3 regions of the Listeria sp. Marseille-Q6474 genome follow, and region 3 is predicted to be linked to each of the others. Evidence: riboswitches for the same ligand, from Rfam matches in the RefSeq annotation. Region 3 holds a riboswitch; each other region holds the start of a gene.
What was found. Region 3 has a riboswitch for S-adenosylmethionine ahead of metK (methionine adenosyltransferase). Riboswitches for the same ligand answer to the same signal wherever they lie in the genome.
Positions count from the first base shown of each region.

Region 1: linked by a shared signal. The riboswitch ahead of OC533_RS05335 (O-acetylhomoserine aminocarboxypropyltransferase/cysteine synthase family protein) and the one ahead of metK (methionine adenosyltransferase) in region 3 are both predicted to bind S-adenosylmethionine.
Region 2: linked by a shared signal. The riboswitch ahead of OC533_RS10705 (methionine ABC transporter ATP-binding protein) and the one ahead of metK (methionine adenosyltransferase) in region 3 are both predicted to bind S-adenosylmethionine.

Region 1 covers NZ_CAMPPS010000001.1:1,051,731-1,055,012, forward strand. Annotated here, with positions in the region: gene OC533_RS05325 (Crp/Fnr family transcriptional regulator) at 4-705, shown strand; gene OC533_RS05330 (HdeD family acid-resistance protein) at 795-1,322, opposite strand; SAM riboswitch class I at 1,561-1,661, shown strand; gene OC533_RS05335 (O-acetylhomoserine aminocarboxypropyltransferase/cysteine synthase family protein) at 1,770-3,047, shown strand; gene metX (homoserine O-acetyltransferase) at 3,064-3,282, shown strand, end outside.
Region 2 covers NZ_CAMPPS010000002.1:11,866-15,147, reverse strand. Annotated here, with positions in the region: gene OC533_RS10710 (methionine ABC transporter permease) at 1-197, opposite strand, end outside; gene OC533_RS10705 (methionine ABC transporter ATP-binding protein) at 194-1,216, opposite strand; SAM riboswitch class I at 1,306-1,424, opposite strand; gene OC533_RS10700 (hypothetical protein) at 1,533-1,721, opposite strand; gene cesK (histidine kinase CesK) at 1,800-2,942, opposite strand; gene cesR (response regulator CesR) at 2,932-3,282, opposite strand, start outside.
Region 3 covers NZ_CAMPPS010000001.1:18,593-21,874, forward strand. Annotated here, with positions in the region: gene OC533_RS00140 (DUF2584 domain-containing protein) at 22-264, shown strand; gene OC533_RS00145 (L-lactate dehydrogenase) at 281-1,189, shown strand; gene OC533_RS00150 (hypothetical protein) at 1,256-1,558, opposite strand; SAM riboswitch class I at 1,753-1,861, shown strand; gene metK (methionine adenosyltransferase) at 1,969-3,168, shown strand.

The sequences.
Region 1 (3,282 bases), 1.0 Mb from region 3:
TATATGTCATTACTGAATGAGGAAAATAATTTTTACAACGTAGATTTACTCGACTTGTTAAAAGATTCAAATGAAGCGGTTCTTCCATATAAGAGAATTCGTTTTAGACGCAACCAAAAAATCTTAACAGAAGGCGCGGAAACAACTTACTTTTATATTATTGAAGACGGGGTCGTTTCGATGAGTAAAAATACGTGTAAAGAAGATAGTATTATTAGCTTCTTAGGTAAACAAGATTCTATCGGTCCGCTTACATTACTTGGAGGAGCCAAATCACCTGCAAACTATACGTCTATTAGTGAAGTTAGTGTTTATCAATTTGAACGTAAATATGTTTTGAATAAACTCTTAAGCTCACCAGATGTATTTTGGCAAATGAATGCACTTATGCAAAGTATGGTTACACCTATGTTAGAACGGGAAGGTTACGTTAATTTACCTTCTAGCGAGAAAGTTTTAGCGGGATTAATTGCTTGTGGGGAGAGATTTGGAAGAATCGAGTCGGATGGTTCTTGTTTGATTCCCTATTATTTCACCCAAAAAATCTTGGGAAATTATCTAAATTTAGCTCGAGCTTACGTTGCAACTAACCTGCGAAAGCTAGAAGAAGATGGAATTATTGCGCTTTCGCCAAAACCTTGGCGTGTTAATAATTTCGAGATTCATAAGCAAAAACTAAAAGAAAATCACGAACCTTACATATGAGTGTAAAATGAATACTTTTTTTCTAATAGTATTTCGTAAAAATATGCATAATGAAAAGAAGCTATCTTAGTTAGATAGCTTCTTTTTTATTAACTATTTTTACCAATAAAGAAGAATGTCGCGATTGCGCCGATACCTTGAACGATGAAGAATGTTGCTACAACAATTATTACTCCAATCACAGAAACAATTGGATTAAACAGAGCGATAAATCCTACAACGATACCAATAAGACCAATGGTTAAAATCCAACCCCAACCTTGTATATTGTTTTGCTTGGCTGTAAATGCACCAACAGTACGCATGATACCAGCGAATAATACCCACATGCTAAAAAGTAATACAATTATTTCTGGTCCAGCAAATTCATTAAATAATAACAAGAAACCTAGTAAGATGGATAAAATCCCGTCAGCTAGTACCCAACCAGAAACATTTTGTGATTTTCTGTCTGAAAAGTAAGAGAATGTGTGGAAAATACCAGAAATCAGTAATAAGAAACCAAGCATAAAAGCTGATGTTAATAATGAAATAGCCGGATGGAATAAGAACCAAATTCCAAGTACAATCATCGCAATCCCTGCTAATAAAACAAGAATACGTGTAAATGTCTTCATTTTTATTTCAACTCCCCTTTATTTGTGCTAATCTAACCCCACTTTTAATGAAATATAATTAGTCTTAACTATAATAGCCTAAAAAATGGATTTTAAAACCTTTTTAAAATGAAATATTAGTCTAAAAAACAGCTTTGTCACAAAAATTCCACACACAAGTGCTATTTTTGGACTTTTTAAATACTTAGTTGACAATTTGTTTCATCCAGCGTAATATATAACTTAATTTAATAGTATTTTCTTATCACGAAAGGTGGAGGGACTGGCCCTTTGAAGCCTTAGCAACCGGAATTTATTTTCACGGTGCTAATTCCAGCAGTATATTCTGAAAGATAAGTCGGAAATCCAAGTTTAGGAAACTCTATCCTCTCTGGCGGCTTATATACTGCTAGGGAGGTTTTTTGATGGAAATTACTGATAAATACATATTAAAGAGGAGTGGATTTTATGAGTAATGAGTATAAATTCGAAACAATTCAAGTACACGGCGGACATACACCGGACGGAGATACGCATTCTAGAGCTGTGCCAATTTATCAAACAACATCGTATACATTTGATAGCCCAGAACATGCCGCAGCCTTATTTGGTTTACAGGAAACTGGAAATATTTATACACGAATTATGAATCCGACTACAGCTGTTTTAGAAGAACGATTAACTTTACTTGAAGGTGGCATTGGCGCTGTTGCAACGGCTTCTGGCATGGCCGCTATTACTTACTCGATTTTAAATATTGCTGGTTCCGGAGATCATATCGTCGCAGCAGCAACGCTTTATGGTGGCACACACACTCTTTTCTCTCATACATTTAAAACATTTGGCATTGATGTTACTTTTGTAGACCCTAACGAACCTGAAAATTTTGAAAAAGCAATTAAAGAAAATACGAAAGCCGTATTCATTGAAACGATTGGGAATCCTGATATTAATATTATTGATATTGAAAAAGTAGCTGAGATAGCGCACGCATCGGATGTCCCGCTAATTGTTGATAATACTTTTGCGACCGCTTATTTAAATCGCCCATTTGATTTTGGCGCAGATATTGTCGTTTACTCGGCAACGAAATTTATCGGTGGTCACGGGGTTGCAATTGGTGGCGCTGTTATTGACTCCGGTAAATTTAACTGGGCAAATGGGAAGTTTCCAAAACTCGTTGTACCTGATGATAGTTATAACGGGCTGTCTTATACAAATGATGTTGGTGCAGCGGCCTATATTACCAAGCTCCGTGTCTCGCTCCTTCGTGACACTGGTGCCGCACTTTCCCCGTTCAACGCCTTCTTGCTCATTTTAGGGCTAGAAACATTATCTTTACGACTTGAGCAACACGTGAAAAATGCGAAACAAGTAGCGAATTTCTTAAATGACCATCCAAAAGTTGCTTGGGTTAATTATCCTGGCTTAAAAGACAACAAATACCACGATTTAGCGCAAAAATATTTACCAAAAGGACCCGGTTCCATTTTCACTTTTGGCGTTAAGGGTGGTTACGCGGCTGGGAAAAAGGTTATCGAATCTGTGGAGTTATTCTCACATCTAGCAAATGTGGGTGATGCCAAGTCGCTTATAATCCACCCAGCATCAACGACTCATCAACAACTAAGCGAAGAACAACAATTAACAGCTGGCGTTAAACCAGAATCCATCCGTCTTTCTATCGGAATCGAAAATGCGGATGATATTATTCAAGATTTAACGAAAGCACTAGAGCAAATTTAGGAGGAAGTGAAGAGAAGTGACCTTACAGCAAAAAGAACTATTTCAAAAAAGTCCTCTTCTACTTGAAAACGGGGAAACATTAAGTCCAGTTTTAGTTGGCTATGAAACGTATGGGACACTTTCTGCCTCACGCGATAATTGTATTTTGTTAGAACATGCGCTCACTGGGACGGCACATGCGGCGAAACATTTTGAAGATGACGCCCCTGGTTGGTGGGATGATTATATTGGTCCG
Region 2 (3,282 bases), on a different contig from region 3:
AGGATTGCTGTGATCCAGTATAAAATGCGCGCTCCGGCATGTTTTTTATTATTGGTTAAAAATAGTAATAATCCTAGCACGATTCCTAGTAAAAAAACTGCAAATAATGAAGTAAGTGTCATATATAGCGTTTCTTGTGTGGCAACCCACATCATTTGAAAATCAACATTTGGAAATAACTCTTGTAATTTCGTCATCGTTCTAACACTTCCGTTTCTACTTTAAGTTGACGTAGCTGTGTTAGACTGGCATCTATCGCTTCTTCAGTGCCTAGAACTTGGACATACAATGTTCCGTATGCACCGTTTTGCGTTTGAGTTAAGTTCCCATGAAGGACATTTAGCATAACATCATTTTCTTTTGCTACTTGAGAGATAACTGGCTGAGTTGCATTTTCACTCATGAAGAGTAGTTTAACGATTTTACCTTCTGCGTAATTATCGAGTAATAGATGGATTAGTTCTTCCGTTTCGTCTGAATCAGTTACTTGGCGGACGAAGCGCTGCGTTACTTTTTCTTTAGGATGGCGGAAAACATCTAGTACGTCACCGAGTTCAGCAACTTTCCCGTTTTCCATGACTGCCACGCGATTACAGATTTTCCGGATAACATGCATTTCGTGGGTGATAACGATGATAGTTAGGTTGAGGCGTTTATTTATGTCTAGCAGTAATTCTAAAACTTCATCAGTTGTTTGTGGATCTAGTGCGGATGTAGCTTCATCACAAAGCAATACTTTAGGATTATTCGCGAGAGCTCTTGCAATACCTACGCGCTGTTTTTGCCCACCACTTAGTTCAGCTGGATAGGCGTTTTCTTTTCCTTCTAAGCCAACGAGTCGGATTAGTTCATTGACCCGAAAACGTCTTTTCTCACCGCGAACACCAGCAATTTCTAATGGAAACGCGATATTTTCTGCAACAGTTCTAGACCATAATAAATTAAAATGTTGAAATATCATTCCGATTTGTTGGCGCGCTTTTCTTAATTTACTACCACGAATTTGGCTAATTAGTAGGTTATCTACTTCAACAGACCCTTCTGTTGGTAGTTCTAATCCATTGAACATTCGGATTAGTGTACTTTTACCAGCGCCTGAATAACCAACTACTCCGAAAATCTCACCTTGTTCAATTTCTAAATCGACATGGTCGACTGCGAGAACTTTGTTATTTCTAGACGTATATTCTTTTACGACGTTCTGTAACGTAATCATCTCTATCACCTTTTCTACATTCTGATATACAAAAAAGCCTTCCTGCTAATGAGCAGAAAGGCAGCATTTTTTCAAATGGGCTAACTTCCTTCTCATCTTTCAGAACAAATCGTTGTTCTGCATGACTTAGCACCTTAAACACATAATGAATTATTGTTTAGGTTGCTGGGTTTCACAGGGCATTTCCCTCCACCACTCTGGATAAGATTTCTACATATTATTATATCACTTCATTTGTGACTATAGTGACGTTTCTTGTTTTTTCATATTACCTTTTCCGTCACACTTTGTCAATAACTTTTTTATTTATACGCATCTATTTGTAATTTACTTCACTAATAATACTATTTTCTCCCGAATGTTCCTGGCTAGCTAACTGAGAGGCTATTTTAATCTGAGCTCTATTTTGATATTTAAGTTCGCTACTATTGACTTGAATTATGTACATAAATACCGCAATGACTGTGATACAAGCAACAACAATTAAAACAATATGTTTTTTCATTTTTCTCTCCTCCGTGATTTATATTCTACTGAAAGAACATAAATCACAAGGAAAGAAACATTTAAGAATTTTTAAAGATTAAATGAGAGGCAATTTGACGATAAAACTTGTTTTGCGATGTTTGCTTTCTGCGGTAACAATTCCGCCGTGTTTTTCAACGATAGACTTAGCAATTGCAAGGCCTAAACCAGTCCCCGTTGTTGTCCGGTTTTTATCTACTTTATAAAAACGTTCAAATAAATAAGGCAAATCAACGGTTGGAATCTCTTCACCGTAATTAGTGACCCGCACAACAGCCATATGATCTTCTTTTTTCGCGCTTACATCAATTTGTTTATTTCCTTCTCCGTATCTAAGCGCATTGGAAAATAAATTCTCAAACAAACGCATAATTTGGTTACCATCGCCACCAATAATGAGTTTATTAGCATCAAAATGTTCGATTATCTGCATATTTCGTTCTGCAGCTCGTCCGTCATATTCTGCTACTAATTGTCTGAGTAATTCAATGATGTCTAGTTCGTCTTTTTTCAATTGGTAATCAACACTATCAAGCCTAGTATAAGAGAATAAATCATCAATCAGTTTATGCAGATGACGCGCTTTTCCGTAAACAAGTTCCGTATAATAACGCAGCTCAATCTCATCACGATAACGATCCTCATGAATATAACTTAAATATCCTAAAATCGACGTTAAAGGCGTCCGCAAATCATGTGAGACATTCGTAATCAAGTCATTCCTAGCTTGCTGCGCCTGTTCTTCCTTTTTCATTAATTTATTTTGTCGTTCACGCATATTTTCAATGTTTCGCTCAAGTTCTTGAATTTCCGGGACAAAACTTTCTGTATCAACCGGCTTTTCATCATTTAAAGCAAAATTAATCGTTCGTAGTTGTTTTTTTAATATCCGCTGACGCATCAATCGATAAAAGAATGCAAAGAATAAACAAGCAATCAAAAAGATAATTAAAAACTTCAGCGATAACATCCAAAACGACTGCATTATCCGAGTATATTTATTCGGCCCAAAAAGTTGAACCATAGATTGCGTCACTTCACGTAAAAACAAAGAATCATCACGAATAGAAATACTCCACAAATAAATAGTTTGGACAGTAATCAAAGCAAAAATCCAAGACACTATTGCAAAAAAAGTCGCCTGCCAAACATTCATCACATGGCTAATTTTCGTAAACAACACTTCCAGCCTAGATTTCAATTTTGTACCCTACTCCCCATATTGTCTTAATCACATTTTCTCCGCCCATAGCATCTCTCAATTTATCACGCAAGTTGCTAATATGGACCATGACCGTTTTACTCGCTCCGAGTGCTTTCTCCTGCCAAATTTTCTCAAAAATATATTCCGAACTGAAAACGCGACCTGGTTCACTCGCTAGTAAAAATAAAATATCAAATTCTGAAGTAGTTAGATGAAGTTCTTTTTCTCCAACAGTTACAACATGAAGCCCGCGATCAACTACAATTGGTCCAATAATGACCTTATCTTGACTAACTGGCTCCGCTTGACTCATTTGTTGCATACGTCTTAAAATCGC
Region 3 (3,282 bases):
AAGAAACTGGAGGTGAGAAAATTGGGTATGCCACTTGAGGTAAACACAATGATCGTAACAAAGGGAAATGAAAAAAGAATTTCAGATAATTTCTTTGAACTGGAAAAAGTAGGTTACCGGATTTATCCAATTGATGTTCCAATTGCTGTTCGTAAAACAAAAGAAGGCGAAACACTTGGAGAAGCAATTCCGCGCAAACTTGTATGGGAAAATAATAAAACCATCATTAAATATGAATTAATCGCTTTAAATTCAAGTAACTAATTTTGGAGGGGATTTTTTGAAACGCAAAGTTGGTATAATTGGTGCTGGTCATGTTGGAAGCGACGTGGCTTTTTCTCTTGTTACGCAAGGGATTTGTGATGAAATCGTTATAATTGATAAAATAGAAGCAAAAGCAGAGAGTGAAGCGCTTGAGTTACGCGATATGGCATCGATGACTCGTTCCTATACAACCATTACAGCGAATAACTGGGAAGCTCTTTCAGATGCAGATATTATTGTGATGGCTGTTGGTCCGGAAACACTACTACGAGAAGATCGTATGGAAGAACTCGTTGAAACAAGTCGTTCGGTAACGGAGATTGTGCCGAAAATTTTAGCGACAGGTTTTAAAGGGATTTTTGTGAATATTACTAATCCGTGTGATGTTATTACCATGCTCATTCAAAAAATATCTGGTTTTGATCGTTCCCGTGTATTTGGAACAGGAACATCGCTTGATACCGCTAGAATGAGAAGAGTGGTTGGAGAAGCTTTACATATTAATCCAAAAAGCATCGAAGGTTACGTTCTTGGCGAGCATGGTGAATCACAATTCGTTGCGTGGTCGACTGTGAAAATCGGTGGCGTCAATTTCACTGATTATAAAACGAAGGCACCGCTTGATTTACCTGCTTTAAAAGATGCTGTACGCGGCGGTGGCTGGAATATTTTAACGGGTAAAGGTTGGACGAGTTTTGGAATTGCTACTGCTACAGCGGGAATTGTTGATGCTCTCTTAACAGATGCGAAACAAGTATTTCCGTTAGCTGTTTTTTCAGAACAAACAAATACATATATCGGACAACCAGCACTTATTGGAGCAAATGGGGTTCTAGATACGATAAAACCACCACTAACCAAAGAAGAACAAACTAATTTTGAACATTCAGCGGAAGTTATCCGTAAAGCTTTCGACTTGCTTTAGATTTAAAATTATCCATAAAAAAACTAGCTACATTAAAGATTCTCATCTTTTAACGTAGCTAGTTTTTTAAGCTGTTTTGACTTTTTTCTTTTGTTTAGGTTTTTTTGATTTTTTGGAAATAAAGCGAACTAGGCTAATAATAAGTGATACGACATATTCACCAAATGAACCAATAAAAATAGCAATAGCGATTTCTGTTTGTGACATCCCACCACCGTAAAAACTGATGAAAAATACCACACCACTTGCAATTAATCCCATTGTTGCTAGGAAATATTTAAACCAATACCAACGAAAAACAAAATCAAATAAACATACAACGGCTAAAAACCCAAGAAAAATAATCAAGGATAACGTAATTAAACTCATAGATACAATCTCCTTTAGATAAGTAAAACATCTTTTTTATCCATCTATCATACCACAGGATGGAAATAATGATAAGCGAAAAATAAAGGAAGGCATTTTTTTACTGTTTTTTGCAAATGGAAATCAAGACAAAACCGAATTTTTATTGCATATAGCCTCAGTTTATGGTATTCTATCTTAGAATTAAAATTTATCTCTTATCCAGAGCGGTAGAGGGACTGACCCTTTGAAGCCCAGCAACCTACACATATAAGTGAAAGGTGCTAATCTGTTGCAGGAGTAATATCTCCTGAACGATGAGAGCAAAGGTATAATTATAGCCTTTCTCTATTCGTGCGCGTTTCGTGCAAAATAGAGAGAGGCTTTTTATATGAGACGTATTTGGAGAGAACTAAAGGAGGAAAATAAAATTGGCTAAAAACCGTCATCTATTTACATCGGAATCGGTTTCTGATGGACATCCAGATAAAATTGCAGATCAAATATCTGATGCAATTTTAGATGCAATTATTTCAAAAGATCCGGACGCACGTGTCGCTTGTGAGACTACTGTGACGACTGGTTTAGTTTTAGTAGCAGGTGAGATTACTACTTCTGTTTATGTAGATATTCCTAAAATCGTTCGTGATACTATTAAAGAAATCGGCTATACTCGAGCAAAATATGGTTTTGATGCAGAGACATGTGCTGTTTTAACGGCTATTGACGAACAATCACCAGATATTGCGCAAGGTGTGGACGAGGCACTAGAATCAAGAAGTGGCAGCGAAATTGATGCTGCTATTGAAGCAATTGGGGCAGGAGACCAAGGTTTGATGTTTGGTTTTGCTACAGATGAAACAGAAGAGTTAATGCCACTACCAATCTTTTTGGCACATGGCTTGGCACGCAAGTTAACAGAATTACGCAAAACGAATAAATTAGATTATTTACGACCAGATGCGAAAACACAAGTAACCGTAGAATATGATGAATTTAATCAACCTGTTCGCATTGATACAATTGTTGTTTCAACGCAACATCATCCTGACATCACACAAGAACAAATCGCGAAAGACTTACACACACATCTATTCCCAGAAGTAATTGATGCTTCTTTCTTAGATGAAAATACGAAATACTTTATTAATCCAACTGGCCGCTTTGTTATTGGTGGACCACTTGGCGATGCTGGACTTACTGGCCGTAAAATTATCGTGGATACATACGGTGGTTATGCGCGTCACGGCGGGGGAGCGTTCTCTGGTAAAGATCCAACCAAAGTAGACCGTTCGGGTGCTTATGCTGCAAGATACGTAGCTAAAAATATCGTTGCTGCTGGACTTGCTAAAAAAGTAGAAGTACAAGTTGCATATGCCATCGGAGTTGCGCATCCAGTTTCCATTTCGATTGACACATATGGAACAAGTGACTATTCAGAACAAGAACTAATTGATGGCGTTAATGAGCTATTTGACTTACGCCCAGCTGGGATAATCCATATGCTTGATTTACGTCGTCCAATTTATCGTCAAACAGCTGCATTTGGTCATTTTGGCCGTAGCGACCTTGATTTACCTTGGGAAAGAACGGATAAAGCAGAAGCCTTAAAAAAATTAATCGTAAAATAAGCTTAACCGAACATTTCTTGTGAGGAATGTTCGGTTTTTTTCTTTCCTAAACAGTGCAAAGAAAGCCTAGTTATGATATGATAGACGTTGTGAAAAAAAGATAAAATGATTATC